Linked DNA regions of Spinactinospora alkalitolerans. The protein of the gene in region 1 interacts with the protein of each later gene in a pairwise test. Links are inferred from orthologs where the notes say so. Each region holds a gene or a part of one and is shown on either strand. Other genes may lie near its edges.

Region 1 (15,347 bases):
CGGCGTCGTTGTAGAACCGCCGGGCGATGTGGACCCGCCTGGCCGCGGCCTCCACCTCCGCCGGCAGGTCTTCGCCCGCGTCGTCCCCGGTCCGCGCGCCGCCGAACCCGTCCTCCTCGGCCACCGCGCGCAGCACCCGCGACAGGTTGCTCTCCGCCAGCTCGCGCGCACCGGGGTCGGCCGCGCGGCGGGTCCGGCCGACGGCGTCGGCGAGCAGCACACTGGAGGCCGGCTCCAGCTCTCCCGCGCAGGCGAACTCCAGCACGACCGCGCTGCGCCGCAGCAGGGCCGCGTCCAGCGCCGCGTGCGCGGTCTCCACGCGGGTGTGCAGCCGGTCGAGCCGGCCCGCCCGCCAGGAGATGTAGAAGGAGAACAGCACCACCAGTACGAAGGCGGCGGCCAGGACCGGAACCAGGTCGGCCGTCACGGCTGCTCGGCCTCCCTGCGGTCCGCGCTGACCGCGGCGCCCATCCCGGCCGGCAGGACGGTCTCGTAGACCCGCACGACGTCGGCGGCGACGGTACGCCAGTCATAGGCCCGCACGGCCGCGCGGGCCGCCTCGGACAGCGACGCCCTCCGGTCCGGATCGTCCAGCAGTTCACCGGCCGCGCGGGCCAGCGCCTCGGGCTCGCCCGCCTCGAACAGCGCTGCGGCGGCGCCGTCGCACAGGACCCGGCGAAACGCCGGGATGTCGCTGGCGGCGATCGGCGCGCCGGCCGACATGGCCTCGGTCAGCACGATGCCGAAGCTCTCCCCGCCCAGGTTGGGCGCGCAGAAGACGTCGACGGAGTGGTAGGCGCGCACCTTGTCGGCCTCGCTGACCCGGCCCAGAGCGACCACCCGGTCGCGCAGGTCCGGATCGACCGCGGAGCGCACGTCGTCGGCGTCGCCGGGACCGGCCAGGAGCAACCGCAGTCCGGGGCGTTCCCGGCCGAGCAGGTTGAACGCCCGCAGCAGCACCGGCAGGCCCTTGCGGGGCTCGTCCATCCGGCCGAGGAACCCGATCGCGCCGCCCTCGCCGGGCCAGCCCTCCAGCGGTTCGGCCTTCTCGTAGTGGCGCACCGCCACGCCGTTGGGGATGAGGACGGCGTCGCCGCCCAGGTGCTCCACGAGCGTCTTGCGGGCGGCCTCCGAGACCGCGATGCGGCCGTTGATCTTCTCCAGGGCCGTGCGCAGCGCCGCGGCCGACACCGCCATGGCGCGCGAGCGCGGGTTGGAGGTGTGGAAGGTGGCGACGATCGGCCCTTCGGCCACCCAGCAGGCCAGCAGGGACAGGCTCGGCGCCGCGGGCTCGTGGACGTGCAGCACGTCGAAGCCGCCGTTGCGGATCCAGCGCCGCACCCGGCCGGCCGCGCGGAAACCGAAGGAGAGCCGGGCCACCGAGCCGTTGTAGGGCACCGGGACGGCCCGGCCGGCACTGGCGATGTGGCCGGGCAGCTCGGTCTCGGAGTCGCAGGGGGTCAGGGCCGACACCTCGTGTCCGAGGTCCATGAGCGCCTCCGCGAGGTCGCCCACGTGCTGCTGCACGCCTCCGGGGACGTCCCAGGTGTAGGGGCAGACCAGACCGACGCGCATCGACTCACCGCCTCCGTGGGGGACCGGGCTCGTGCGGCGGTCTCGGCGCCGCCGACACCGCGGGGACGCCGTCAACGGTGGCGCCGGGAGCCGGGACCCGCCGGGATTCGAGGTCGGAGACGAACACGCGCTGCAGCATGTGCCAGTCCTGCGGGTGCTCGGCGATCGCGCCCTCGAACACCCGGGCCAGCTCCTGGGTCATGGCCCGGATCCGCTGCGCGCGGTCGCCCTCGGCCGGGACGGCGATCTCCTCGTGCACCCGGATGCCCCAGTGGGGGCCGTCGAACCACAGCGACACCGGCATCAGCGCGGCACCGGTACGCATGGCCAGCGTGGCGGGGCCGGCCGGCATCCGGGCGGCCTCGCCGAAGAACTCCACCTCGACGCCGCCGGCGGTCAGGTCGCGATCGGCGAGCAGGCAGACCAGCCCGCCCGCGCGCAGCCGGCGGGCCAGCGCGGCGAAGACGCCGGCCTCCCCGCCGGTGAGCGGGAGCACCTCCATGCCCAGGCTCTCGCGGAACGCGACGAAGCGCTGGAACAGGCCCTCCGGTCTCAGCCGTTCGGCGACGGTGGTCAGCGGGATCCCGCGCAGCGTGATCCACGCCCCCGCGTGGTCCCAGTTGCCCATGTGCGGCAGCGCGGCGACCACGCCCCGCCCGGCGGCGATGTGGGCCTCCAGCGCCTCGATCCCGCTGCTGCGGACGCGGCCCAGGATCTGCTCGCGCCCCATGGCGGGCAGCCGGAACATCTCGTACCAGTAGCGCAGGTAGGAGCGCATGCCCGCCCGTGAGAGCGCCCGCAGCCGCGCCTGCGGGGCCTCGGGGCCGATGACGCGGCGCAGGTTCGCCTCCAGCCGCCGCGCGCCCCCGCCGCGCCAGACGCGGTCGGCGATGCGGGCGAAGGCCCAGCGCCCGGCGCGCTCGGGGAACCGGCGGACGAGCGCCCAGCCCAGCGAGTAGGCCAGCGTCGATGCGCGTTCTCCCATGCGTCGTCTCCTCATGAGGCCCCCGAGATCCTCGGGCGCGGCCGGGTGGTCAGGGGTTGTCCGCGTGCTGGCGGGGTTCGCCGAGCCGGTTGCGGGTCTCGATCAGGCGCTGCACGATGGTCACCGCGCTGAGGACCGCGAGCAGCCACAGCCCGCCGGCCAGCACGTAGGGCACGTCCAGGCCCCCCAGCCCGATGGCGACCAGGCCGATGACCAGCCGTTCGCTCCGTTCGGCGACGCCGACATCGCAGTTGACCCCGAGCCCCTCGGCACGGGCCTTGATGTAGGACACACCGAATCCGCTGACCAGGCAGAACAGGGTCACCCACGCGAGCGTCTCGTCGTCTCCGTCGCCGATGAACCACAGCAGCAGGCCGGAGAAGACGGCGGCGTCGGAGAGCCGGTCCAGGGTCGAGTCCAGGAAGGCGCCCCACCGGCTGGAGGCGTCCGTGGCGCGGGCCACCGCTCCGTCGAGCATGTCGAACAGCACGAAGACGGTGATGACGACGGTGCCGACGTAGAGGTCGCCGCGCGGATAGAAGAACAGGGAGCCGGCGACGACGCCGACGGTACCCACGAGCGTGACCATGTTCGGGGTGACGCCGAGCCGTGCCAGACCTCTGCCGACGGGTTGCAGCACCCGGGCGGTCACAGGACGCAGGATTTTCAACATGGCTTCTCAAGATCGTAGAGCGCTCGAACCGCTGCGGGGACGAGCATCCGCCGCTTCACGGAATGGACTTCCCCACGAGCGGCGCCGAAACGGCCGGTCCGGTGGGGATGCGACCCGGACCTCATCCCCGGGCGGCCCGCCGGAACGCGCGGGCGGCCTCCGCTGCCGTCATCGGCTCTCGGGCCAGTGCTCGGCGAGCAGGTCGCGCGTCTGGCGCAGGAGCTGGGGAAGCACCCTGGTCTGCCCCACCACCGGCATGAAGTTGGTGTCGCCGCCCCAGCGCGGAACGATGTGCTGATGCAGGTGGGCGGCGATCCCGGCGCCGGCGACGGAGCCGAGGTTCATGCCGACGTTGAATCCCTGCGGGCCCGAGGCCGAGCGCAGCGCGGTGATGCCGGCCTGGGTGAGGGCGGCGAGCTCGGCGACCTCGGCCCCCTTGAGCTCGGTGTAGTCGGCGACGTGGCGGTAGGGGCAGACCAGCAGGTGGCCGCTGTTGTAGGGGTAGAGGTTGAGCACGGCGAAGACCGCCTTGCCCCGCGCCACGACGAGCCCCTCCTCGTCGGGCTGCGAGGGCACGTGGCAGAACGGGCAGCCGTCCTCGGGGGAGGAGCCGGTGGGCTTGTTCTCCCCTTTGATGTAGGCCATGCGATGGGGTGTCCACAGCCGCTGGAACCCGTCGCCGACACCGGCACCGCCCTGGGCCTCCTGCTCCGCGCCGCCCATTCGCTCGCTCACCTCTCCTCGACGACCGCCCCCGCCGCGCGGGGAGCATGGTGACGGACCCCGCTCCGCCCGCGACCGCCCCGATCGCGGCTCATAGGCCAGCATAGGAGCTCGGGCCGCCCCGCGCCTGCGGGACGGCCCGGTGCGCCGTGTGAGGTCGGTCGGTCAGTCGGCGACGGGCTGCCTGTCGTCCTGCCTGCCGCCGTCCGCGGGCCGCTGCTCCTCGCTGTAGCGGCTGCTGAGCTTGACCGGCGCGGCCTGGTCCTGCTCGCTCCGCTTCCGCTTGCGGCGCTTGCTCGCCATCAGGTTGAGGACCTCGACGAACAGGGAGAAGCCCATCGCGGTGTAGATGAGGGCCTTGTCGATGTGGAAGCCGAGGCCGTCGGCCACCAGGGTCATGCCGATGAGCAGCAGGAACGCCAGCGCCAGCATCTTGACGGTGGGGTGGTTCTGCACGAACCGGCCCAGCGGGCCCGCGGAGACCAGCATGACGATCACCGCGATGACCACGGCGGCGACCATGACCCAGATGTTGTCCACCATGCCGACGGCGGTGATCACCGAGTCCAGCGAGAACACCAGGTCGAGCAGCACGATCTGGGTGACGACGACGCCGAAGGCCGCCTTGACCTTGGAGCCGGCGTGGTTCTCCTCGCCCTCCAGGCTGTCGTGGATTTCGTAGGTGGCCTTGCCGATGAGGAAGAGGCCGCCGATCAGCAGGATGAGGGACTGGCCGGTGAACTCGAAGCCGAAGACCGAGAACAGCGGTGTCGTGAGGCTCATGATCCAGGAGATCGAGGCGAGCAGCAGCAACCTGGTGATCAGGGCCAGCGCGATGCCCAGGTTGCGGGCCTTGGTCCGCTGCGACTCAGGGAGCTTGCCGGACAGGATCGAGATGAAGACGAGGTTGTCGATCCCGAGCACGATCTCCAACGCCAGCAGCGTCAGAAATCCAACAATGAGGTCGGTGGGCATGGGGGTTCGTCAGCTCCGGGAAGAGGTGGGTCGCGGCGGTCGCGGCAATGGCCACAGAAATCTAGGGAACGCCGGATAAGCATCGCATAAACGCGCATCGGCACGCGGGCCGGTGCGCCGGAGCTCCGGCCGGTCCCTAGACGCCGAGCAGCGCGCGCAGGTGGCGGGGCGAGGGCGAGGCGTGCGCGAGCATCTCGTCGTGGACGGCGCGCTGCCCCGTCCGGGGCCGGGCCGCGCTCAGGTCGCGCGCGATGCCGTTGACCTCGCGGTAGCCGACGTAGTATGTGGAGAGCTGGGCGCTGGTGAGCCGGGCCCTGCGCCACTTCCCCGCGGCCTCGCCCTCCTCCTGGTGGCCGCGCTCGACGAGCAGGTCCATCGCCTCGGCCTCGGTGATCGAACGGGTGTGCGTGCGCACGTCCAGGATCGCGTTGAGGATCATCCGCAGCCGCATCTTGAGCTGCACCAGGCGCAGCGGCAGGTCTCCGGCGTCGTCCCAGCCGGCGTAGGCCAGCAGCTCCTCGGTGTAGACGGCCCAGCCCTCGATGAAGGAGCCGCTGGGCATCGCCTGGCGGACGCGGGTGCCGCCCCGGTAGCGGGCGGCGTGCGCGAGCTGGAGCGCGTGCCCCGGCACGCCCTCGTGCGCCATGAGGTTGCGCAGCATGTGGCCGTTGTACTCGCGGTAGAACGACGCCTGCCGCTCGGTCGACCAGTCGGCGGGAGGGGGTGCGACGGCGATCAGGGTCGGCTCGCCGGTGGCCGGGCTGAGCGGGCCGGGCGGATCGCAGTAGGCGACCGCGACGCCGCGCCGGGACTCCGGCATGGGGATGATCCGCACCGGGTCGTCGAGCACGCTGACCAGGTCGAGTTCGGCCGTGCGCGCGAGGAGGCGCTCGAACGCCTGCTCGCACAGCGGCCCGATGTCGTCGGCGCCGGTGGCGGCCTCGGCCGCGAGCCGGTCCAGGACCTCGCGCACCTGGCCCCGATAGCGGGGCCGGCCGTCGTACTCCGCGGCGACCTCGGCGATCTCCTCCTCGGTGGCGATGAGGTCGCTCTCGGCGCGGGTCAGCAGCGTCTCGGGGGACAGCTCGGAGTCGAGGGTGTACCAGAGCTGGGCGGCGTACTCCCGTTCCCCCAGACGGGGGTCTGCGGTGGCGGAGTCCAGTTCGGCCTCCAGCCATTCGGCGTGGGAGGCCAGGGCCTCGCGGGCCGCGTCGCGGGCCGGCTCGACCTTGGCGCGCAGGCCGGGTTCGGCCTCCAGCAGCGCGTCGAGGTCGGCGCCCAGCAGCGAAGCGGCGCCGCGGGCCTGGGCGATCGCCGTCTCCACGTGCACGCGCGGCATGCCCGGGCCGTTGCCGAGGACGTCACGCGCCACGGCGAGGAAGCCGGGGACGGCGCGGCAGCGCGCAGCCAGCGCCTCCAGCCGGTCGCCGACCGGGAGGGCCTCGCGGGCGATCAGACCGTAGAGCGCGTCGCCCGGCAGGTGCCGGAGGGGGTCCCAGGTGTGCGGACGCAGCTCGGTGAGCCGCCACAGGTCGGCGCTGACCCGGGTGCGCAGCGTCTCCAGGTCCACGTGGTCGGCCGGGGGCAGCATCGCGTCGTCGATCTCGTCGAGCGCGCCCAGGGCGTCGGTGAGCACCCCCGCGCGGCGGACGTCGGCGTCGGGCGAGTGGTCGCTGAGGCGGTCGCGGAACCGGTGGTCGCCGAGCTCGTCGGCCCACTCGGGAGCGTCGGCGAGCAACGTGTCGAGCACCTTGCCGGCCACGTCGCGGAACCGGTCGGTCATGGCGTTGGCGCCCGGGTCGGGCTGCTGGGGGCCGGGTGTGGAAGTCATCGCCCTTCATCGTGCCCCGTCACGGGGCCGGATGCACCTCGCTCGCGCGTCGTCTGCGAACTCCCCGGTGCCGACGGTCGCCTTGAATGGCCCGAGAAGGCCGATGTGAAAGGCTTGGCCCCCCAAGAGGCGGGCGACACGGCGATGCTCTCTCCGAGCCCTCCGACGGTCTCGCCCCGTCCCCCTCTCCGCCGACGGTTCAAGCGAATCACCGCAGGGAACGACCGGATCGCTCGATGGGAGCTCCATGCGCATCAGCCGGATCATCGATCTCAGCCGTTCGATCGGCCCCGGCACCCAGGTCTATCCCGGTGACCCGGTCCCCCGGCTCTCCCCCGCCGCGACGGTCGCCGAGGACGGCTACAACCTGCTGCACGTGTCGATGGGGTCGCAGAGCGGCACGCACGCCGACGCGCCGCGCCACTTCTTCGACGGCGGCGCGCGCATCGACGAGCTGCCGCTGGAGCTGTTCACCGGTCCGGCCGTCGTGGTGGAGGCGGCCGGCCGCACCGACCGCTCCCCCATCACCCGGGCCGACCTGGAGCCGTGGGATCCGGAGTTCGGGCCCGGCGCCGTCGTGCTGCTGCGCACCGGCTGGTCCCGCCACTACGGGACGCGGCGCTACTTCGCCCACCCCCATCTGACCGGGGAGGCCGCCCGCCACCTGGTGGACGCGGGCGTGCGGACCATCGGAATCGACGCCCCGAACCCGGACCCGACGCCGGACGAGGACCATCCGAGCCAGGCGTGGCCGGTCCACCGCGCGGTCCTGGGCGCGGGCGGCGTCATCATCGAGAACCTCTGCGGCCTGGAGCGGATCGACTTCCCCGCCCCGCTGTTCAGCGCTCTGCCCATCGCCCTGGAGGGGGCCGACGGCGCGCCGGTGCGGGCGGTGGCGATGCGGATGGAGTAGGCCACCCGCACCGCCTCGCGGGACCCGGGCCCGAGGTCGGCTAGCGCCGCTCGCGCACGGCGGTCACGATCTCGGCGACCGCGTCGTCGATGGGGACGCCGTTGTTCTGCTCCCCGTTGCGGTAGCGGAAGGACACCGCGTCCTTGCCGGCGTCCTCGTCGCCCGCCAGGAGCATGAAGGGGACCTTCTGCTTCTGGGCGTTGCGGATCTTCTTCTGCATGCGGTCGTCGCTGCCGTCGACCTCGACGCGGATGCCCTCGGCGCGCAGCCGCTCGGCCACCCGCTCCAGGTAGGGCACGTGCTCGTCGGTGATCGGAATGCCCACGACCTGCACCGGGGCCAGCCACGCCGGGAACGCGCCGGCGTAGTGCTCCAGCAGCACCGCGAAGAACCGCTCGATCGAGCCGAACAGGGCGCGGTGGATCATCACCGGGCGCTGCCGCGAGCCGTCGGGGGCCTGGTACTCCAGGTCGAACCGCTCCGGAAGGTTGAAGTCGACCTGGATGGTCGACATCTGCCAGGTCCGGCCGATGGCGTCGCGCGCCTGCACCGAGATCTTCGGGCCGTAGAACGCCGCGCCGCCCGGGTCCATGACCAGTTCGAGCCCCTGCTTCTCCGCCGCCTCGCGCAGCACCCGGGTGGCCTCGTCCCAGATCTCGTCCGATCCGATGGACTTCTCCGGATCGCGGGTGGACAGCTCCAGGTAGAAGTCGTCCAGGCCGTAGTCGCGCAGCAGGTTCAGGACGAAGGTGAGCAGCGAGTCCAGCTCGCCGGCCATCTGGTCGGGGGTGCAGTAGATGTGCGCGTCGTCCTGGGTGAAGCCGCGCGCGCGGGTCAGGCCGTGCACCACGCCGGACTTCTCGTACCGGTACACGGTGCCGAACTCGAACAGCCGCAGCGGCAGCTCGCGGTACGAGCGGCCCCTCGCCCCGAAGATCAGGTTGTGCATGGGGCAGTTCATGGGCTTGAGGTAGTAGTCCTGGCCCTCGTCGAGCTGCATGGGCGGGTACATGCCCTCGGCGTACCAGTCGAGGTGGCCGGACTTCTCGAACAGCCTGCCCTTGGTGGCGTGCGGGGTGTAGACGAACTCGTAGCCCGCCTCCTCGTGCCGCTTGCGCGAGTAGTCCTCCATGACGCGGCGGACGACGCCGCCCTTGGGGTGGAAGACGGCGAGCCCCGACCCGATCTCCTCGGGGATCGAGAACAGGTCCAGCTCGGCGCCGAGCCTGCGGTGGTCGCGCTTCTCGGCCTCCTCCAGGAAGGTGAGGTAGGCCTTGAGGGCGTCCTTGGACTCCCATGCGGTGCCGTAGACGCGCTGCAGCTGCGGGTTCTTCTCGCTGCCGCGCCAGTAGGCCGCCGCCGAGCGCATCAGCTTGAACGCCGGGACGGCCCTGGTGGTGGGCAGGTGCGGACCGCGGCACAGGTCCTTCCAGCACAGCTCGCCGGTGCGCGGCTGGAGGTTGTCGTAGATGGTCAGCCCGCCTGCGCCGACCTCGACGCCGGCGCCCTCGGCGGCGTCGCCGGCGCCGCCCTTGAGGCCGATGAGCTCCAGCTTGTAGGGCTCGTCGCGCAGCTCCTCGCGGGCGTCGTCGTCGGAGACTGCGCGGCGGGAGAACCGCTGCCCCTGCTTGACGATCTGCTGCATCCTCTTCTCGATGCGCTTGAGGTCGTCGGGGGTGAAGGGCTCCGCGACGTCGAAGTCGTAGTAGAAGCCGTTGTCGATGGGCGGGCCGATGCCCAGCTTGGCCTCGGGGAACAGCTCCTGGACGGCCTGGGCCATGACATGGGCGGTCGAGTGGCGCAGGATCGCGCGGCCGTCCTCGGAGTCGATGGCGATCGCCTCGACGGCGTCGCCCTCGGCGACCTCGTGGGCGAGGTCGCGGGGCTCCCCGTTGACCCGGGCGGCGATGACGGTCCGGCCGTCGGCCTCAAGGGCGTCGCCGGCCGTCGTCCCCGCCGCCACCACACGCTCGGTTCCGGCGAGGGTGATATGCAGCTCAGGCACTGCGGACACGGTGACTCCTCAAGGGTGTGGGATGGTCGTGCGCGGTTCCCTCGCGCGCCGCCGCTCCTGCGGCGCGGGGTCCCTTCGATGCTATCGGGGTTCGGGCACGCGCTCACCCGGACCGGTCCGGTTCCGCGCGCCTCCCCGCCCGATCGGGGCCCGTCGGCCACGGGAGGCGCCGTGCGGGTGGCGAAACCGAGAAAACGGGGGTGGACCGGCACCCCAGATCATGATCGGATGGAACCGTTCCCGGAAATCAGGTCGTCCGGAAAGGTCGGGCGACGCGTGACTCGTCTGAGACCAGCTCTTGATCAGGCCGATATTGTGAGCTCATGTCACCGAGCCCCGTAACCGACACGAACCCACCGGACCCGGCGGCATCCCCCACGAAGCGCAGGCCCAACCGCTGGCGGCGGCTCCGCGCCCGCCTCCGGATCTGGCGCATGCGCATGCACTCGCATCCGGTCCTGCACTGGACCTGGCGCACCGCCGTCGCCGTGGTCGGCGGCTTCACCCTGCTGGCCGGAATCATCATGTGCGTGACCCCCGGGCCGGGGATCGGCGGGATCATCCTGGGTCTGGTGATTCTTTCCACCGAGTTCGCCTGGGCGCGCGGCCTGCTGCGGCGCGCCCGCCGCTACGCGCACAACGCCAAGGAGACCGCCGTGCGGACGCGGCGTCGGCGACGGGCCCGCAAAGGGCTGTCCCGCGGTTAGCCACGGCCGGATCCGGATAGCGGATGGGGAAAATCCACGGCGGCGAGTAGACCGAATGCCCTCGCTCCGCTCGCCTCGGGCTCGCGTCCTTCGGCGGGTCGCCGATCGGCCGCGGGGCCGAAACCCGGAGGGGCAAAGAAGAAGGGACCGATTCCGTGGTTTGGAACCGGCCCCTCGGGAGTGTGGGCGATACTGGACTCGAACCAGTGACCTCGTCGGTGTGAACGACGCGCTCTAGCCAACTGAGCTAATCGCCCCGGCGGTTTCGCCCTGTTTGGCGGGCGAACAAGAAAAACTCTAGCGCATCCGACGGAGTGGATGACGCACTCGCACCACACGGGAGAAGATCAAGGGATGTGATCGACGTCTCACTCGCTGGTCAGCGAGGTCGTCTCGCGGTACACAAACGTGAAACCCCCTCACATGAGGGCGGTGCGGAGACGGCGCCGCCGTGCGGCCGCCGACCTTCGACCGTGCTGGTGACGCGGCACACAGATCAACTGGAAATTCTTGGTTTCCGCAGCTCATTAAAGTTACGGAGGGCTGAGGCGATGCGGCGGGCCGCCGCCTCGCGGCCCGAGAGAAGAAGCCCCACGGTTGCGCTTCATGGAAACATCGACCGGCCGCGCCGGAAGCGGGTGAAACCGCAACCCACCCGCATAGCGCGAAGCCGGACGAGAAAAGGTTTGGCGAACATGAACAGTAGCGACACCACTGCCACCGCCGAGCTCGGCCTTCGGCTCGTCGTCCCCGATCGCACGGCGGTCCCCCTGGTCGCACGGCTCGACTACACCGCGAACGACCCCTACGCCATCAAGGTGGCCTTCCACGTCGGCGAAGACGAGCCGGTCGAGTGGATCTTCGCCAGGGAACTGCTGACGGTCGGCATCGTGCGCCCGGTCGGCGAAGGCGACGTCCGGGTGTGGCCGTCCAAGGGCGACGGCGAGCGGACCATCAACATCTCGCTGTCCTCGCCGTTCGGGCAGGCCCAGTTCGACGCCGCGATCTCCCCGCTGGCGGAGTTCCTGCACCGCACCTACGAGATCGTGCCGGCCGGGCAGGAAGCGGACTACGTCGACCTCGACGCGGAGATCGAGCAGCACCTCTACCAGTGAGACCCGGTGCCGAAGGCGCCCGGTGACAGCGGAACACAGCCCGACCGGTCACTCGGAAGACATGGGGTGATCGAGCGATCCGCCGTGCCCAAGGCAGGGGGAGCATGCCCAGGACCTCGGTGATGGCCTACCCAACCGCATAACCACCAAACGCCCTCCGCGTGGTGATTCGGGAAAATGCCGCGACCGCTGGAAGTCGCGGCATTTTTCGTTCCCCGGTCCCGCCCCCGCCCCGCGAACGCGGCGGTCAGAGCACGATGAGCGCCCCACCTCACACCAGGTCGCTGACGGGAGTCGGGAGGACTGCGGCCGCAGTCCTCCTGTTCACCAGCGCATGACCCCGGGAAGGCTGCCGTCAGCCCACCAGGCCCGCACAGCCACAGCAGGGACCGGAAGACAATCCCGGCCCTCTCCCATCAGCGGTCTAGGGGTCGATGTCGGCCGCGCTGTGCTCGGCGAAGACCGCCGCCGCCTTGCGGGTGACCGGGCCGGGCGCCGCGGGGAGCGCTCGACCGTCGATGGCCCGGATCGACTGGACGTCGCGGCCGGTCGAGGCCAGGAACGCCTCGGAGGCATCGGCCAGCGCCGACATCGGCAGGTCCGCCTCCTCGCCACCGGACCACTCCAGGACCAGCTCGCGGGTGATGCCGGCGAGCGGCCCGGCCGACAGCGGCGGGGTGACGAGCCGGCCGTTGACCACGACGAAGATGTTGCTGCCCGTGCCCTCGCACAGGTTGCCGGCGGTGTTGGCGAAGATCGCCTCACCGGCGCCGCGCTCCCCCGCGTACTGGAGGGCGAGCACGTTCTCCGCGTAGGAGGTCGTCTTCAGGCCGGTCAGCGCCCCGCGCTCGTTGCGGGTCCACGGCACCACGGCGACGTCGACCGTCGGCGCCGGAGCCGGGAAGTCCGCGATGGCGACGATGCAGGTGGCCTCAACCCCGCTGCGGTCGGAGCCCAACGGGCCCGGTCCGGCGGTCACCGTGATGCGCACCCTGGCCGGGTCCGCCTTCGGGTTGGCCTCCAGCGCCAGGCGCACGCCCTCGGCGATGCGGCCCGTGTCGGGCGCGTCCAGCCCGAGCCCCTCCGCCGAACGGGCCAGTCGGCGCAGGTGCCGGGTGAGCGCGAACGCCCGTCCCCCCACCGCCTTGACCGTCTCGAAGACTCCGTCGCCCACCGTGATCCCGTGGTCGAACACGGAGATCCGGGCCTCCTCGGCCGCGACCACCCGGCCCGTGCCGTACCCGGCACCGGCGATCCACACCCGCATGTCTCTCATCCCCCTCGTGAAAGATCGATTCGACCGTGCCTCGATCCTGCCACCGCCGAGCAGGTCGGCGGGGTGTTCGGCGCGGTCCGGCCCGGATGTTCTGACCGGCACCGGCCGGGTCCGGTGCCACAGCGTGATACCGGGGGTACGGTAACGGACCAACACGGCGCACCTCGTCCGCGGCGGCCTTTCCACTCCTTGAAAACGCGTGCCGGAACCGGCCGGATAAGTTACGAATGACTATCATCTGGGCAACACTTGGACGCACGCCAGACGGTCGCGCGACCCGCCCGAGTACCCCCCGAGTGAATCGCCCCCTCTCTCCCCCTCCCTCCCTATTCCACAGACGAAACAGATCAAGAGAGCCATGACCACACGGAGCACCGCCCCCGGCGAACTGAGCTGGTTGCTCGACGACCTCCTCACCCGCGCGGAGGGCACGCATCACGCCATCGTGCTCTCCACCGACGGGCTGCTGATGGCCTCGTCGAGTGGGCTGGAGCGATCCGCCGCCGAGCACCTGGCGGCCATCGCATCGGGCCTGCAGAGCCTGGCCGGCGGCGCCAGCAGGCAGTTCGCCGCCGGCAACATCCGGCAGAGCATCATCGAGATGGACCGGGCGTTCCTGTTCGTCGCCGCGGCCGGCGAGGGCGCCTGCATGGCCGTGCTCGCCGATTCCGAATGCGACGTCGGCCTGGTCGCCTACGAGATGAACATGGTGATCCAGCGCGTCGGCCAGTACCTGACCGCTCCGCCCCGTCCGGACATGCCGAACACGCCGGCCCACGTCGAACGCTGAATCCGCGCCGCCGGGGCCGCCGCGGTGCGCGGCGGCCCCGGCCCGCGATTGAAGTTTGTCCGAGCGCCGGAATCCGCTAGAGTTCTTAATCAGCAGCGAGGACGGCGCTCCGGGAGCTCCCGGAGGGGCCCGGCATTCGCCGCGCGGACGTGGCTCAGCTGGTAGAGCATCACCTTGCCAAGGTGAGGGTCGCGGGTTCGAATCCCGTCGTCCGCTCGAAGCAGGAACGTGGCATGGACCCCCGTATCCATGGCATGCGGACGTGGCTCAGCTGGTAGAGCATCACCTTGCCAAGGTGAGGGTCGCGGGTTCGAATCCCGTCGTCCGCTCGGAGAAGCCGCATGGGTGTCACTCGCAGGACTCAACGGTGCTCGTGGCGGAGTGGCCGAGTGGCTTAGGCAAGGGACTGCAAATCCCTGTACACGGGTTCGATTCCCGTCTCCGCCTCCAGGTTTCGACCTGGGCGATTAGCTCAGTGGGAGAGCGCTACCTTGACACGGTAGAGGTCACTGGTTCAATCCCAGTATCGCCCACCAGTAGTGCCGCAGGTCAGAGGACTCCTCTGTTTTTGTGGACTGCGGCTCGGCTCCCAGCGGGAGACATCGAGGATCGGACGTCGTCCCGGTGCCCTCCGGAGTGCCGGCGCAGATCAAGTCGCCCGGCTCCAGGACCATGACACGGCTGAGGTAGCGGACGAGCCAGGCGGGGCCGATGCGCATGAGGTACATGAAGGCTCCTGTTTGATCATCAGCGTCTCGACAGCGCACATGATCGCCCCAGGCCGTTCTGCTGTCCGGGGAACAGCGAAACCCGTGGCCGGAACGGTGATCCGACCACGGGCCGAGGTTGAACAGCGAGCTAGCGGCCGGCGTAGACCGCGTCGGGGACGGGCACCCGCGACCAGTCGGTGTCCGAGGCCAGATAGAAGCTCGGATGCGCCGGCTGGTTGTAGGCCGTCTGCTGCCCGGCGATGCCGACCCGGTACTGCGGGTCGTGCATGAGGGTGTAGAGCTTGCGGTCGGTCACCGCGGTCGAGGTGTAGATCCGGATCGCCTCCGAATCCTCTGTGCGCAGCAGCAGCTCCTCGCGCCAGTCACCGAAGACGTCGGCGACCAGGGACGGGTTGCCCTTGGTCCCGTTGTTGGTCAGGGTGCCTTCGGCGGAGAGCAGCGTGCCCTCCTGCCGGTCGTCGACCGTGGGCGCCTCCTGCCCGTTGACGATCTGCGTGGTCATGTCCGGCGCCCAGCGGATGCTCATGTTCGTGCCGGGGGCGTCGCGGCCCAGGAACTCTCCGTCAGCCGTCCACAGGCCCGCGTCGGTCTCCTGGTCGGGCGGCATGGACGACCAGGCCTCCACGCCGGAAGTGCCGGGGTCGATGTCGCCGACCATCCCGCGCCCGGTGTCGACGCCGGTGTATCCGCCGAACAGGACCTCGCCGGTGGCGGCGTCGCGCATCGCGAACCCGTAGGGCGCATAGGCGCCGCCCTCGTGGACGCCCCAGATCTCCATGCCGTCCCGGTCGGGGTCGAAGTCACCGACGTGCAGGGCGTCGCCGTGGCCCAGCTTGACCCGCTCGCCCGGTACCGCGCTGTCGGGGTGCCCGGTGCCGTAGGAGGAGTACAGCAGCGAGCCGTCGTCGTCGATGGTGGCCGCGCCGTAGACGATCTCCTGCCTGCCGTCGCCGTCCACGTCGGCGGAGCTCATCTGGTGGTTGCCCTGCGTGGTCAGCGTGCCGAACTCGGGGTCGGTGCCCTCGACCCCGTGCGGGGC
Region 2 (15,264 bases), 3.7 Mb from region 1 along the record:
GATCCTGACCTTGAGATCCAACACCGGTTCCAGGGGGTCTTGAAGTTCGGCCATAGAAGGGATCCGCGGTGACCGGGCGATCCTCTCGTGCGCCGAAGGCCCCTCAAAGGATCGCCCCGGCGCCGCGCCCCCCGCGCCGCCACCGTGATCGCCAGGCCGAAACCATGGTGTCGGCCTGTGCCGACGACGTCGGCGTGCGCTTCGCGCGTGTGAGGGCGATTTACCGTCCACGGGCCCGGCGGCCACGCGAGAGAATCGCCCGACCGCGCGCCTGTCCCATCCTGGGGTCGAGGTCAAAACCCAAAGAGGCGGCCGCCCCCGAAGGGACGACCGCCCGCGCGCAGCCGGGTGACGACTACTTGAGGGTGATGGTGGCGCCGGCGCCCTCGAGGGCCTCCTTGGCCTTGTCCGCGGTCTCCTTGTTGACGCCCTCGAGCAGCGGCTTGGGAGCGTTGTCGACCAGGTCCTTGGCCTCCTTGAGACCCAGGCTCGTGAGGCTGCGGACCTCCTTGATGACCTGGATCTTCTTGTCGCCGGCGGACTCCAGGACGACGTCGAACTCGCTCTGCTCCTCCTCGGGGGCGGCCTCGCCGCCGCCACCACCCGGAGCGGCGACGACCGCGGCCGGGGCGGCGGCGGTGACGTCGAACTTCTCCTCGAACTGCTTCACGAAGTCCGAGAGCTCCAGCAGGGTCATCTCCTCGAACGCGCCGAGCAGCTCTTCGGTGCTGAGCTTCGCCATGGTTGCGATCTCTCTTTCTCTTCCGGCGCGGCCGCCCCTTGGCGCCGCACCGAGGCTTTCGGGCACCGGCGCACGCGGCGCGCCGGCGGGGTTCTGGGGTTCTTAGGCTTCCGCTCGCTTGTCGTGCAGTGCCTGGGCCAGGCGCACGGTCTTGGACGGCAGCGCCTGGAACAGGGCAGCGGCCTGACCCTGCTTGCCCTTCAGCGCACCGGCCAGCTTCGAGAGCAGAACCTCGCGGGACTCAAGGTCGGCCAGCCTGGTGATCTCCTCCGGCGTCATCGACCTGCCGTCGATCACACCGCCCTTGATCACCAGCGGCGGGTTCGCCCTGGCGAAGTCACGCAGACCCTTGGCCGCCTCGACCACATCGCCCTTGACGAAGGTGATGGCGGAGGGGCCCTCGAACAGGTCCAGGACCTGCTCGTCCAGACCGGCCTCGTTGGCGGCGATCTTGGTCAGCGTGTTCTTCACGACGCGGAACCGCGCGTTCTGGCCGAGGCTGCGGCGCAGTTCGGTGACCTGCGCGACAGTGAGCCCACGGTACTCGGTCAGCACGGCACCCTCCGAGCTCTGGAATTCCTCCTTGAGCTCGGCGACCGCGGCTGCCTTATCCGGCCTCGCCATGGGACTCCTTCCAACAGTGAACACCGGTCCAAGGAGCCATCCGAGTGGGCGCGCGCATGAAAAACGCCCCGGCGCAGGCGCACGGGGCTCGACGGGATCACGTGCACGAGGGCACGCGTGATCGCAGCTCACTCCACACCTGCGCGGGCCGCCCATTCGCATGGGACCTTAGGTCACCCGACGGGTGACGACCGGCGGTCTTCGGCAGTTACCAATGTTAGCCGATGCCCGGGAGTGAGTGGGACGTGCACGGTCCGGTGGACCGGTGCGGGGGTCAGGTGGCCGGCGAACGCGCCGGATGCGTTCGCCGGCTTCCGGAGCGGGTGCCGCTAATTCATGTCGCCCATGTCGCCCAGGTCGCCCATGAGGTCGTCCATGTCGCCGATCTGGTCCGCGCTCGGGTACTCGATCTCGACGGGCTGGTTGAACTCCAGGAAGTCCATGGTGCTGGTGAAGTCACCGGCCTCGCTGCTCACCCTGCGCGGCAGGCCCTCGTCGTCCACCCACACCTCGAACGCCATCTCGCTGACGCCCGACTGGGAGTACAGCTGCTGCGCCGACTCCTTGGCGTCGGCGTCGTCGATGTTCTCCAGTGCCTGGTCGACGCTGTAGGTCCCGGTGTACTTGGTCGTGGATACGCCGTTGACCTCCTCGGATCCGGCCTCCTCGATGCCCTCGCCGGCGAGCAGCTTCTCCAGTTCGGCCATCGGGTCCTGGGGCTGCTGGGTGCCCTCTGCCGCGCTCGACCGCAGCCACGCGGGGCCTCCCATGGAGGGGTCGCCCTCCACCAGGATCTCGTCACCGCGCATCAGCACCCTGCTGGTGCCGCTCGTGCCGAGGTCCATCGTTATCTCGTAGGTGGGCTCGGGGGTGCCGGAGTAGGTGATCTCCTGGGTCATCTCGGTGGCCTGCCCCTGCATGCTGCCCGACGTCGTCATCTCGGCACGGTAGCTCTCGACCTCGCGCGTCTGGCTCACCAGGTTGGAGAGCACCTCCGTGACGCTCGCACCGCCCGCCGCGCCGGGGAGGGCCGAACACCCCGCGACGACCATTGCCAAACCACTGCCCGCGACGGCGACGGCGAACTTTCGCAGCATCGATCAAACTCCAAAGACGTCTCGTTCGTGACCGGCCTGTTGACCTGCCCGAATCATGCGACGTGTCGCCCCGGGCAACGGTTCCACCGCTTTTCGCCGGATCGGGCCGGGTGGACGGCGGGCGGGGGCATGCATGGAGGCCGCATGGAGGGCGCGGGCGCGAAAAAGGGCGCCCCGGCTCGGATCCTCCGAGCCGGGGCGCCCCCGCTGCCCTCGATCGCCGCGCCGCGGCGCCGCGGACGCGCCGACTAGGCGACGGCGCGCGCCGCGTTCGGGTCCACCGGGATGCCGGGGCCCATCGTGGTGGTCAGCGTGGCCTTCTTGACGTAGCGGCCCTTGGCGGCCGACGGCTTGAGCCGCAGCACCTCGTCCAGGGCGGCCTGGTAGTTCTCGATGAGCTGCTGCTCGCCGAAGGAGGCCTTGCCGATGATGAAGTGCAGGTTGCCGTGCCGGTCGACCCGGAACTCGATCTTGCCGCCCTTGATGTCGCTGACGGCCTTGGCGACGTCGGGGGTGACGGTGCCGGTCTTGGGGTTGGGCATGAGGCCGCGCGGACCGAGCACCCGGCCCAGGCGACCGACCTTGCCCATCAGGTCCGGGGTGGCCACGACCGCGTCGAAGTCGAGGAAGCCCTTCTGGATCTCCTCGACGAGGTCGTCGTCGCCGACGTAGTCGGCGCCCGCGGCGCGGGCCTGCTCGGCACGGTCACCGGTGGCGAAGACCAGGACCCGAGCGGTCTTGCCGGTGCCGTGCGGCAGGTTGACGGTGCCGCGGACCATCTGGTCGGCCTTGCGCGGGTCGACGCCCAGGCGCAGGGCGATCTCGACGGTCGGGTCGAACTTGACGGAGATGGTCTCCTTGGCGAGCTTGACGGCCTCGACCGGCGCGTACAGCCGGTCGCGGTCCACCTGCTCGGAGGCCTTGCGGTGGTTCTTGCTGCGCTTCACTGAAAACTCCTGTTTCAAGGGGCCTGTGGTGTGCGGGCCAGCGCCTGGCCCTGCCACGGAGGACGGACGGCGCCGCAGGGCGCTACTTGACCTCGATGCCCATGGAACGGGCGGTGCCGGCGACGATCTTCTCGGCGGATTCGAGGTCACCGGTGTTGAGGTCGGGCAGCTTGGTCTGCGCGATCTCGCGCACCTGGTCGCGGGTGATGGAACCCGCGGTGCTGCGGCTCGGGGTCGTGGCGCCCTTGTCCAGGCCGGCGGCCTTGAGGATGAGCTTCGGGGCCGGCGGCGTCTTGGTGACGAAGCTGAACGACCGGTCCTCGAAGATGGTGATCTCTACGGGGATGACGTTGCCGCGCTGGGCTTCGGTGGCAGCGTTGTACTGCTTGCAGAAGTCCATGATGTTGACGCCGTGCGGGCCGAGGGCGGTACCGACCGGCGGAGCCGGGGTGGCCTGTCCTGCGGGCAGTTGAACCTTGACGAGCGCCGCGATCTTCTTCTTCGGAGGCATTTCGGGTCCTTTGCCGGATTTGCTGTGTGTTGTGGGTCCCTCGTCCCCGCGCCGCGGAGACGGCGCGGGTCCGGCCCGACCGGCAGGGAGTCGGACCGAGGTCCACCTACCACCTGCGTGGAGAGCCGCGCGTCCGCCGGGACCCGGGCGGATCGCGAATAAGCCCCGCCGAGGGCGGGGCACGGTGGGTCGGCCCCGAAGGGCGGACCCACCAAGTCTACGCGCTGGATCAGATCTTCGAGACCTGGTTGAACGCCAGCTCCACCGGGGTCTCACGGCCGAAGATCGAGACGAGCACCTTGAGCTTCTGGGTGTCGGGGTTGATCTCGCTGACCGTGGCGGGCAGCGTGGCGAACGGGCCCTCCATGACGGTCACGGACTCGCCGACCTCGTAGGCGACGTCGGAGCGGGCCTCGGTCTCCTTCTTCTTGGTCTGCTCGGCCTCTTCCTCCGGCTCCGGGGCGAGGAGGTCGGCGACCTCCTGGATGCTCAGCGGAGCGGGGCGGTTGGACAGACCGACGAAGCCGGTGACGCCGGGCGTGTTGCGGACCGCCGCCCAGGACTCGTCGATGAGGTCCATGCGCACCAGGACGTAGCCGGGCAGGACCTTCTCGGTGACCTGCTGGCGCTTGCCGCTCTTGACCTCGGTGACCTCCTGCGTGGGCACCTCGACCTGGAAGATGTAGTCCTCCATGTTGAGCGACTGGGTGCGGCTCTCGACGTTGGCCTTCACCCGGTTCTCGTAGCCCGCGTAGGTGTGCACCACGTACCAGTCGCCCGGCAGCATGCGCAGCTCGATCTTGAACTCTTCGACGGGGTCGAGCCTGGGGACCGCGTCCTCTTCGCTCTCCTCGGCCTCTTCGGCCTCGGCGTCCTCCGCCTGCTCGGCGTCCGCTTCGAGCTCGGTCTCCTCGGCACCGGCCGCCTCGGTCGTTTCGGGCGCCTCGGCCGCTTCAGCAGCATCCGCCTGCTCGGCTCGCGGGCCGGTCTCTTCCGCCGACGACTGATCCCGCTCCTCGGTGGGGAGGTCGCCAGAGGTCAGTGGGGAGTCGGACACGGCTGCTCTTTCTCTCGTCGGATACACGCTCTCGGCTGGCACAACAATGAACACGGCCAGCGCCGGCAATGCCAGCTTACGGTCTTGGCCGACGAAATGTGACCAACGTGCCGCGATGACCCGGGCGTGGTCCCGGGGAGGCGGCTGCGATCAGGAGGTGCCGGTGCCGGCGACGGTGGAGTAGAGCCAGGTGACCCCTTCACCGAAGCCGAAGTCGAGCAGCGAGATGTAGCCGACCATCATGACCACGAAGACCATGACCACGATCGTGTAGGTGATCAGCTCACGGCGGGTGGGCCAACGGACCTTTCGGAGCTCGCCGACGACCTGCTTGGTAAAGGTCACCGGACCGGTACGACGCTTGCGCTCCTTCTCGGGCTTGGCGTCGGCGTCAGTCTGTGTCACCTGAGGTCCTTAGGGATTCGACGGTCACTGGACGCTTCCGGGCGGACGGCCTCCTCAGCCGGGCGCTCATTCCACTCGCTCACTCGGACTTGCCGCGCACTCGGGAGTGCTCTTGCAGGGCAGGAGGGACTCGAACCCCCAACCGCCGGTTTTGGAGACCGGTGCTCTTCCAATTGAGCCACTGCCCTTGGGTACCGCGTGGTTCCCACGATAGCCGGTTCCGGAGCGTGCTGCGCGCGAATAATCGGGCGGGCGGCCCGTTCCCGGTCCATCGACTGCCAGAGTCTATGCCCTATCCGCGTCCGGGACCAAGTCGCGGCGGGCTGTGTTCCCCGTTCCCCCTGTTCGCCCCCTTGACACAAATGTCTTGGCCCCACATGGAAACATGGGTCACATGACTGACCGACCCCGTATCTCCGCACGCATCGGCGGCATTTCCGAGTCAGCGACCCTGGCGGTGGACGCGAAGGCCAAGGCCATGAAGGCCGAAGGCCGGCCCGTCATCGGCTTCGGCGCCGGGGAGCCCGACTTCCCGACACCCGACTACATCGTCGAGGCCGCGGCGCAGGCGTGCCGCGAACCCCGCTTCCACCGGTACACGCCGGCGGGCGGCCTGCCCGAGCTGAAGGAGGCCATCGCGACCAAGACCCTGCGCGACTCCGGCTACCGGGTGGAGCCGAGCCAGGTCCTGGTGACCAACGGCGGCAAGCAGGCCATCTACGAGGCGTTCGCCACACTGCTCGACCCGGGTGACGAGGTCATCGTCGTCGCGCCGTACTGGACGACCTACCCCGAGTCGATCAAGCTGGCCGGCGGCGTCCCGACCTACGTCGTCACCGACGAGTCCACCGGCTACCTCGCGAGCGTCGAGCAGTTGGAGGCCGCCCGCACCGAGCGCTCCAAGGTGCTGGTGTTCGTCTCCCCGTCCAACCCGACGGGCGCCGTCTACTCCCCGGAGCAGGTCCGCGAGATCGGCCGGTGGGCGGCCGAGAAGGGCCTGTGGGTCCTCACCGACGAGATCTACGAGCACCTGGTCTACGGCGACGCCCGGTTCGCCTCGATGCCGGCGGAGGTGCCCGAGATCGCCGACCGCACGATCGTGGTCAACGGCGTGGCCAAGACCTACGCGATGACCGGCTGGCGTGTGGGGTGGATCGTCGGCCCCAAGGACGTCGTCAAGGCGGCGGGCAACCTGCAGTCGCACGCCACGTCCAACGTCGCCAACGTCTCGCAGGTCGCGGCGCTGGCCGCCGTCTCAGGCGACCTCAGCGCCGTGGACGAGATGCGCACCGCCTTCGACCGCCGCCGCAGGACCATCGTCCGGATGCTCAACGAGATCCCCGGTGTGGTCTGCCCCGAGCCGCAGGGCGCGTTCTACGCCTACCCGTCGGTCAAGGACGTCATCGGCCGGGAGGTGCGCGGCCGGCGCCCGCAGAGCTCCACCGAACTGGCCGAGCTGATCCTGGAGCAGGCCGAGGTCGCCGTGGTTCCGGGCGAGGCGTTCGGCACCCCCGGCTACCTCCGGCTGTCCTACGCGCTGAGCGACGCCGACCTCACCGAGGGCGTGAGCCGCATCGCCAAGCTGCTGAGTGAGGCGCGGTAGCCGGATCCGGCCGGTCCCGCGCGCGAAGGACCGGTGCCCCTTCTCCGTTGCTCGCCCCGGCGTCCGCCCGACGCCGGGGCGAGCGGTTTTTCGCGGGACGGCTGACGACGGCGGGGCCGGTTTGCGGCACCCTTGTGTCATGCAACGCCCGATCACCCTGCTGCCCAAGGCCCACCTCCACCTGCACTTCACCGGGTCGATGCGGCACTCCACCCTGGTGGAGCTCGCCGACCTGCGCGGAGTGCACCTCCCCCAGGCGCTCGTGGACGAGTGGCCGCCGAAGCTGAGAGCCGTCGACGAACGAGGCTGGTTCCGCTTCCAGCGGCTCTACGACATCGCCCGGTCGGTGCTGAAGACGCCCGATGACATGTACCGGCTGCTGCTGGAGGCCGCACAGGACGAGCGCGCGGCCGGGTCGGGGTGGCTGGAGATCCAGGTGGACCCCAGCGGCTACGCCTCCCGGTTCGACGGGCTCACCGCGGCGCTGGAGCTCGTGCTGGACGCCGCCCGCAGCGCGGAGCGTGAGACGGGCGTGGGCATCGGGATCATGGTCGCGGCCAATCGCACCAAGCACCCGTTGGACGCCAAGGCGCTGGCCCGGCTCGCGTCCCAGTACGCGGGCAGGGGCGTCGTCTCGTTCGGGTTGAACAACGACGAGCGCCGCGGCCGGGCGCTGGAGTTCGAGGGCGCGTTCCGGATCGCCCGCCGGGCCGGTCTGCTGCTGGCGCCGCACGGCGGCGAGCTGGAGGGGCCGCGCAGCGTACGGGAGTGCCTGGACATGCTGGAGGCCGACCGGATCGGCCACGGCGTGCGCGCGATCGAGGACCCCTACCTGGTGGAGCGGGTCGCCACCCAGGAGGTGACCCTGGAGGTCTGCCCGAGCTCCAACGTCGGCCTGGGCGTCGTGCAGGACGTGTCGCACGTGCCGCTGCGCCGCCTGTTCGACGCCGGCGCCCCGATCGCCCTGGGCACCGACGACCCGCTGCTGTTCGGTCCCCGGCTGGCCGAGCAGTACGAGATCGCCAGGGACGTCTTCGGGTTCTCCGACGCCGAGCTCGCCGAGCTCGCGCGGATGTCGATCAGGGGCGCGGCAGCGCCCGACGGCCGCAAGAAGGAGCTGCTGGCCGGCGTGGACTCCTGGCTGACCACAGCGCCGGAGGACTTCTGAGCCCGGCGGCCGGCGCCCCGCCGACCGCGGCGGCGGAGGGGCGTCAGAACGCCACCATCCGCACGCCCTGGAACACCATTGCGGCGCCGGCCAGGAAGAACAGCAGCGCCGCGCCGACCTGAACGGCACGTTCGGGGAGCTTCTTGCCCAGCGCGGCGCCCAGCGCGATCGCGATGCCGTCGGCGAGCACCATGCCGACGGTGGAGCCGACCCATACCGGGAGCCAGTCGTACCGGGTGCCGACGGTGATCGTGGCGAGCATCGTCTTGTCGCCCAGTTCGGCGACGAAGAAGACCACGCAGACGGTCACGAAGGCGGAGCGGATGCGCCGGGAGGCGGCGCGCTCCTCGTCCTTGTCGGTGAGTTCGTCGCCGCGCAGGGTCCAGACGCCGAAGAGGACGAACGCGACACCGGCGGCCAGGGTCACCCAGTCGGTGGGGATGGCCATGCCCAGGACCTCGGCGATGAGCACGCTGAACCCGTGCACGACGAGGGTCGCGGCGGTGATGCCCAGCACGACGGTGAGCGCCCGGTAGCGGGTCGCCAGTGACATCGCCACGAGCTGGGTCTTGTCGCCCATCTCGGCGATGAAGATGGCCGCCGCGCTGAAACCGAGCGCCGTGAGGAATTCCACCGGATCCTCTGCCCTTCGAGTCGTCTTTTCGGACAGAAGCAAAAGGCGGACGCCACGCTTCGGCCCGATAGTCCCACCGGGCCGAAGGTCTCGTCCGCCTGAGAGGTTCGAGGCTCGTGTGACCGGGCTATCACCTGCACTGACAGGGGCCGGTCTGTCGATCACACGAATTGGGGACTACTCCCCTTCGACGCGTCCGACTTTAGCAAAAAATCCAGAGAGCGCAATTCATTGATTAACCGATGAAATGCCGCAGAGATTCCGAATAAACGAGTTCGGCGCGCCTAAGAAAATGCGGAGGAACACCGAAAAGGGGGTCCGGACCGGTGACGGGGGCCGGGGGCCGTGGTCACAGTTCTTTCGTTCGCCCCTGGTGACCTGGGCAGGCTGCCGTCAGCGCCGGCGCGCTGACAGCAGCGCCACCAGGCCCGCACGGGCCCGGCCAAGACCTGGAAACAGTCCCGGCCTTCTCCCGTCAGCGACCTAGAGGCTGACGCCCACCATGACCGGTTCGTTGACCAGCGTCACGCCGAATGCCTCGGCCACCCCCGCCCGCACCTCGCGGGCCAGGTCCAGCAGGTCCGCGGCCGTGGCGCCGCCCGTGTTGGTCAGGGCCAGGGTGTGCTTGGTGGAGATGCGCGCCGGGCCCGTTCCGTGGCCCTTGGCGAAGCCGGCCCGGTCGATCAGCCACGCGGCCGAGGTCTTCACCCTGCCGTCGGCGTCGGGATAGGCCGGCGGTTCGACATCGGGCCCCAGCCGCTCGGCGACCCGCTTGCGGAACTCGGTGAACTCCGCGGGGCCGAGGACGGGGTTGGTGAAGAACGAGCCGGCGCTGCGGCTGTCGGGGTCGGCCGGGTCGACGACCATGCCCTTGCCGCGGCGCAGTTCGAGCACGGCCCGGCGGGCGTCGGCCAGCGGCACCCGGTCGCCGACCTCGACGCCGAGCCTCCCGGCGAGTTCGGCGTAGCGCACGGGGCGGCTGAGGTCGGAGCGGGTCAGCTCGAACACGACCTCGCACACCACGTAGCGGTCGCCGCCCTTGAAGGCGCTGTCGCGGTAGGCGAAGCCGCAGTCGGCGTTGCCCAGCGTGCGGCGCTCGCCGCGCTCGCGGTCGTAGACCAGGACCTCGGTGACGGTCTGGCCGACCTCCTGGCCGTAGGCGCCGACGTTCTGGATCGGGGTGGAGCCCACCCGGCCGGGGATCCCGGACAGGCACTCGATCCCGCTCAGGCCGTCGGCGACGCAGCGCTCGACCAGCGGCTCCCACTCCACTCCGGCCTCGGCGCGGACCGCCACGGCGCCGTCGGCGCGGGGCTCCGGCACGACGCCCTGGGAGTCGACGTGCACGACCGTGCCGGGGAACCCCGCATCGCCGATGACGAGGTTGCTGCCGCCGCCCAGGATCAGCAGCGGCTCCCCCGCGGCGTCGGCCGCGGTCACCGCGGCGACCAGTTCGTCGGTGGTGCGGGCGGTGGCGAACGTCGCGGCGGGACCGCCGAGCCCCAGTGTGGTGTAGTCGGCCAGCGAGACGTTGCGGACGGGAACAGCGGACACGGCGTTACCTCTGGTCGGACGGGAGACAGGGGGCCGCGGCCGTCCGGAGGGCGCCGACGGATCGCCGGCGGCCGCGTCCGGAGAGACCGGCGGCGGGGACGGTCAGGCCAGCCGGACGACGGCGCTGGAGCGGGCCAGGACCTTGGCGCCGCCCGAGCGGGCGGTGATGGCGACCACGACCTGGTTGTCGTCGCGCTTCTCGGAGACGGCGCCGCTCACCACGATCTCGGCGCCGTTGTCGTCGTCGGGCACCACGACGGGCGCGGAGAAGCGCACCCCGTACTCCACGACCGCGCCGGGGTCGCCCACCCAGTCGGTGACGAGCCGGCCGGCCTCCGCCATCGTGAACATGCCGTGCGCGATGACGTCGGGCAGGCCGACGGACTTGGCGACGCGCTCGTTCCAGTGGATCTCGTTGAAGTCGCCGGAGGCCCCGGCGTAGCGGACGAGGTCGAGGCGGCGGACCGGGTAGGTCTGCTCGGGCAGCTCGGTGCCCACCTCGACGTCGGCGTAACGGACGTTGGCGGTCATTCGGACGCTCCCCGCTTCCCTACTTCTCGGCCTTCTCGGCGCCGCCGCGCACCACGAGCATGTTGACGGCGGTGACGACGTGCTCCCCCTCGACGGTGGAGACGTCGCTCTCCAGCGTCAGCATCTCGCTGCGCCCCAGGGCCCTGATCTGGGAGATCCTGGTCACCGCCGTGACGACGTCGCCGGCCTGCAGCGGGCGGCTGTAGCGGAAGCTCTGGTCGCCGTGCACGACCATCGAGAAGTCCAGGCGCAGCTCGGGGTCGACGACGGCCTGGTGCATGCCCTCCGTGCCCACGATGACGGGGAACGTGGGCGGCGCGATGACGTCGGTGTAGCCCGCGGCCTTGGCCGCGGCGGTGTCCCGGTAGACGGGGTTGGGGTCGCGGATCGCGTCGGCGAACTCCCGGATCTTGCCCCGGGTCACCTCGTAGGGCTCGGGGGACTCGTACACCCGCCCCAGCAGGTCGTGGTTGATCGCCATGGACTCCCTCTCATCGATGTCTGAGATCGGGCTCACACAGGGGGTCGGCCGTCGCGGTGCGCGCAAGCCACCGGCGGCACGGTGGATCCGAGCCCTGAAAGCCCCGCCTCGCCCCGCGGACCCGTCGGTCGGACATCAGTCGGCTCCGTTGTCCCGCCACGCCGGGCCGCTCGACGGACCCTCACACAGTAATAGCCCAGCGAGCGGGAAGCGCTCACTGGGCTATTCGCGCGGGCCGTGCGGCCCCGTGGTCCGTCGCCGCGCCGCGGCCGCCGCCGGTGTTCGCCCGAGGGGCGAAGGAGACTAGCGGGTCTCCTTGTGGCCCCGGTGGGTGCGGCAGTTCGGGCAGTACTTCTTGATCTCAAGACGGTCGGGCGTGTTCCGACGGTTCTTACGCGTGATGTAGTTACGGTGCTTGCACTCCTGGCAGGCCAGGGTGATCTTCGGCCTCACGTCGGTGGCAGCCACGTTGGAGTGCCTTTCTCGCTGACAACATACGAACACTGAAAAAGACCCGCGTTGACCCCTGATGTGGAGCCAGGGGTCGCGCAGGTGGTAGCGGAGGCCGGACTTGAACCGACGACACAGCGATTATGAGCCGCTTGCTCTACCGACTGAGCTACTCCGCCTGGAGCCGGGGTGCCGGACCTCTTCGAGAATACCGGAACCCGTTCAGACCGGCGAATGAGATTTCCGCCGGTCACCCACCTGAGTGGACCGGACGCCGTCAAGTGGTGGAGCCCCTTTACGGAATCGAACCGTAGACCTTCTCCTTACCATGGAGACGCTCTGCCGACTGAGCTAAAGGGGCACGCTCCTGCGGCTTCTCCCCTTCCGGGGTTCCGCCCTTCGCGTGTTCATGACTATACAGGCCTCCGGGGGTGCACTGCCAAATCGAACGGCGGCCCGGGCGGACACGACCCGGGAACCCTTCAATCCGCGACCCAGACGTTGGACATCGCGTCGCGCTGGATCATGCGGATCCGCGCCGGCAGGCCCAGCCGCCGCAGCGCGTCGGGCAGCCGGGTGTCGTGGGTGAACACGATGAGCTGGCGGTGCCGGCCGACCTCGGCGAGCACGGCCGACAGCCCCTCCACGGTCTCGGTGTCCATGGCCTGCACCGGATCGTCCAGGACCAGGAATCCGAAGGGATTGCCCGTGGCCAGGGTGCGCGGCAGGCAGATGGACAGCGCGAGCGCCTGGAACTCGCCCTGGCTGAGCAGCCCGGGCGCGTTGCCCGCGCCGTCGGCGCCGTCGACGCTGACGTCCACGGCCACCCGCCGCTGCGCGCCCCGGCCGACCAGCCGCAGGGCCTCCAGGTCGATGTGGCGTTCCTGACGCAGCCGCTGCCAGACCTTCTCCGCCTGGGAGGCCAGCGGGCGCAGCCGCTCCGCCCGGATCTCGCGGGCCAGCCCGGTGAACCAGTTCAGGGCCTGCTCGGCCGGGCGCAGGGTCTCGCGGGCGCGCACGGCCTGCCTGGCGTCCTCGACCCACGCGCCCACCTGCTCGGCGAGCTCCGCCCAGCCGTCCGTGGGATCGGCGAGCCGTTCGGTTGCGGCCTTGCGGGCCGCGATCGCGGTGGAGCGCAGTCGGCGGCCCACGTTCTCGATGTGGTCGGCGAGCTCGGTCGGGTCGGCCAGGTCCGAACCGGCGGCCCACTGCTCCCAGATCCGGCCGAGGTCGCTGTCGGGCGGGAGCCAGGAGGGCGGCGGCGCCATCAGGAACCGGGCCTGGTCCCTGGCGTTCTCGGCGCGGTCGTAGGCCGCCGCCGCGCTCGCGGCCACCGGCTCCAGCGCGGCGATCTCGGTGCGGGCGCGCCGCGCCCAGTCGGCCCCGAAGGCGTTCTCGGTCCCGCAGGCCGGGCAGGTGGACTCGGCCGGGTGGCGCTCGTGGTGCGCCATGGCCTGGCGCAGCAGTTCGACGACGCTGCGCGCCCGCGCGCCCTTGGTGCCCGAGGCCATCGCGATCTCCATGGCGGCGCCGCGCAGCTCGTTGACGACGTCGGCCATGAGCGCGCGCTCGGGGACGGCGAGCCGCCGCAGCCGGCGCAGGACGACCTGCTGGGCCGGGTCGGCGGGCCCGTCGTCGGCGGCGATGACGGCGAGCCGGTCGAGGTCGATGGAGGGGGCCTGCAGGATCTCCAGGGCGCGCCCGGCCCGCGGGTCGTCCCCGGCGCGCAACTGCTCGACGAGGTAGGGCAGGTCGCGGCTCGGGCGGCGCTCCTGCTTGGCCAGCCGGTCGCAGGCGCGGGCCAGCCTGCGCTCGGCCTCGGCCAGGTCGGTGAGGCCGAGCAGGGCGGTGAGCGTGTCGTAGAGCTCGGCCGCCCGGCCGGTGACGGTGCGCCCCAGCTCGTCGTAGGAGAGGAAGGGGCGGTAGCGCACGAGCTCCTCGCCCCACCCCAGGTTGGCCAGCGAACCGGTCTCGCCGGAGGGCAGCTCCACCCGGCCCCGCGCCGAGCGCACGCTGTCGCCGGTCCAGGAGCGGGTGACGCGGGCGGTGTCGGTCTCACCGGAGAGCTGGAGTTCGACGGTGATCTCGGTGCGGTCGTCGAAGTGCAGGTTGCGCCATCCGTCGCGCCACGCCGTGGGCATGGCGTCCCAGCGCAGGTTGCGGCCGGTGAGCGCGGCCTCGACGGCCTCGGCGAAGCTGGACTTGCCCGAGCCGTTGCGGCCGACGATGACGGTCAGCCCCGGGCCCGGCGGGAACTCCAGGGACGCCGCGCGGCCGATGCCGCGGAAGCCCTGCACCTCGACGCGGCTGAGGTAGCAGCGCCGCGGCCGCGGGGCGGCGGGCGCCGGCTCGGCCGGCAGCGGCAGTTCGGGGTCGTCCCCCTGCACGCACACCGCCAGGGCGTCGTCACCGTGCAGGGCCGCGGCGACCCATTGCCGGGCCACCGGGTCCAGCGGCGAGCGCGCGAGGCGCTCCCACACCGAACCGGTCGGGGCGCTCCCGCCGCGCCGCCGCCGCGGAGCCTCTTCGGCGGACGCTGCGAACGCCTCATGGGCCGTCGTCACGTCGTCACCACACCCGCTTCATCGTCGACTTCGCCTCTGAGAGTAGGACAGGTCCGGCCGAACCAGATAGGGCGGCGTCCGAGATGGGCGGCCGCGGCCCAGGGGGTCGCATGGCCTCCCGCACCCCGGGGTGTCTTGGACCCCGCTCCCTTAGGGTGGCGGAAACCGTGGCCCAGGGGTTTTAAGGACCGCCCCAGGACGGAGCGGAGCCCCGCCTTGGGTGCGCACCGACACCGTGGTCTCGGTCTGGCGCGCAAAGTGGTGGCGTGGGTGGCGCGGCGCCAGGGCGACCCCTTCATGGGCCTGCGGCCACGCGAGAGGATCGCCCAGTCACCACGGGCTCCGGCCTCGGGCCGAGCTTCAAGACCCCCAATGGCCGGGGACGGATCACACCCCCACCAGGCGGCGCCTGGTGCCGTCCCAGGTGAAGTGCAGGGTGGCGATGCCGGGTTCGGCCGGGTCGCGCAGGCATTCGTAGATGTGCAGGCTCGGGACGCTGGAGAAGCAGCCCCACAGGCGTTCGGAGGTGAGCACGAAGTCGAGGTCGAGTTCGACGAGCAGGCCGAGCAGCCGGCCGTGGGTGGGCTCGTCGACCTTCGCGAAGGCGTCGTCGAGCAGGATCAGCCTGGGGGCGTGCGGCGCGTGCTCGGCGAGCGCGCCGAACTGGGCCGCCGCGGCGGCGAACAGCACGAGGTAGGCGATGACGCGCTGCTCGCCCTGGCTGAGCGCGGTGCGGTGGGTGAGGCGGCGCTCGCGCTCCGGGTGCGCGGCGTCGGTGACGTAGACGCTGAACGCGAACCAGGACCGGTAGTCCAGCGCTGCGCGCAGTTGCGCGCCGCCGGTGGCGGTCGGGTCGAGCCGCCGGATCGCCTCGATGCAGCGGCGCAGCGCGTCGC

What was found.
Region 2: the proteins of thrS (region 1) and rplA interact in binary tests that used the Escherichia coli proteins (3 or more experiments, as listed by UniProt). The link is inferred for Spinactinospora alkalitolerans from one-to-one orthologs.

Annotation. Positions count from the first base shown.
Region 1 is NZ_JACCCC010000001.1:1,813,465-1,828,811, reverse strand. Bases 7,203-10,100 are described here. They hold thrS (threonine--tRNA ligase), read right to left. Parts: upstream 9,690-10,100; coding sequence 7,716-9,689; downstream 7,203-7,715. Other genes in these bases: HDA32_RS08120 (cyclase family protein), read left to right, coding at 7,203-7,675. In the rest of the region: HDA32_RS08155 (hypothetical protein), read right to left, coding at 1-427; HDA32_RS08150 (glycosyltransferase family 4 protein), read right to left, coding at 424-1,575; HDA32_RS08145 (phosphatidylinositol mannoside acyltransferase), read right to left, coding at 1,580-2,560; pgsA (phosphatidylinositol phosphate synthase), read right to left, coding at 2,610-3,233; HDA32_RS08135 (HIT family protein), read right to left, coding at 3,402-3,956; HDA32_RS08130 (TerC family protein), read right to left, coding at 4,122-4,931; HDA32_RS08125 (DUF885 domain-containing protein), read right to left, coding at 5,068-6,714; more of HDA32_RS08120, read left to right, coding at 7,010-7,202; HDA32_RS08110 (PGPGW domain-containing protein), read left to right, coding at 10,124-10,396; HDA32_RS08100 (SsgA family sporulation/cell division regulator), read left to right, coding at 11,092-11,511; HDA32_RS08095 (aminotransferase class IV), read right to left, coding at 11,936-12,778; HDA32_RS08090 (roadblock/LC7 domain-containing protein), read left to right, coding at 13,146-13,577; HDA32_RS08065 (fumarylacetoacetate hydrolase family protein), read right to left, coding at 14,084-14,305; HDA32_RS08060 (rhamnogalacturonan lyase), read right to left, coding at 14,436-15,347. UniProt on the Escherichia coli protein: Catalyzes the attachment of threonine to tRNA(Thr) in a two-step reaction: L-threonine is first activated by ATP to form Thr-AMP and then transferred to the acceptor end of tRNA(Thr). The rate-limiting step is amino acid activation in the presence of tRNA.
Region 2 is NZ_JACCCC010000001.1:5,535,152-5,550,415, forward strand. Bases 1,562-4,376 are described here. They hold rplA (50S ribosomal protein L1), read right to left. Parts: upstream 3,411-4,376; coding sequence 2,712-3,410; downstream 1,562-2,711. Other genes in these bases: HDA32_RS24650 (SCO4651 family lipoprotein), read right to left, coding at 1,696-2,463; rplK (50S ribosomal protein L11), read right to left, coding at 3,493-3,921; nusG (transcription termination/antitermination protein NusG), read right to left, coding at 4,151-4,376. In the rest of the region: rplL (50S ribosomal protein L7/L12), read right to left, coding at 356-742; rplJ (50S ribosomal protein L10), read right to left, coding at 845-1,366; more of nusG, read right to left, coding at 4,377-4,978; preprotein translocase subunit SecE, read right to left, coding at 5,129-5,383; HDA32_RS24680 (pyridoxal phosphate-dependent aminotransferase), read left to right, coding at 5,778-6,986; HDA32_RS24685 (adenosine deaminase), read left to right, coding at 7,126-8,154; HDA32_RS24690 (TMEM165/GDT1 family protein), read right to left, coding at 8,198-8,788; HDA32_RS24695 (UDP-N-acetylmuramate dehydrogenase), read right to left, coding at 9,272-10,342; HDA32_RS24700 (MaoC family dehydratase), read right to left, coding at 10,445-10,873; HDA32_RS24705 (MaoC family dehydratase N-terminal domain-containing protein), read right to left, coding at 10,893-11,354; rpmG (50S ribosomal protein L33), read right to left, coding at 11,658-11,822; HDA32_RS24725 (AAA family ATPase), read right to left, coding at 12,287-14,368; HDA32_RS24730 (TIGR02680 family protein), read right to left, coding at 14,756-15,264. UniProt on the Escherichia coli protein: One of the primary rRNA binding proteins, it binds very close to the 3'-end of the 23S rRNA. Forms part of the L1 stalk. It is often not seen in high-resolution crystal structures, but can be seen in cryo_EM and 3D reconstruction models.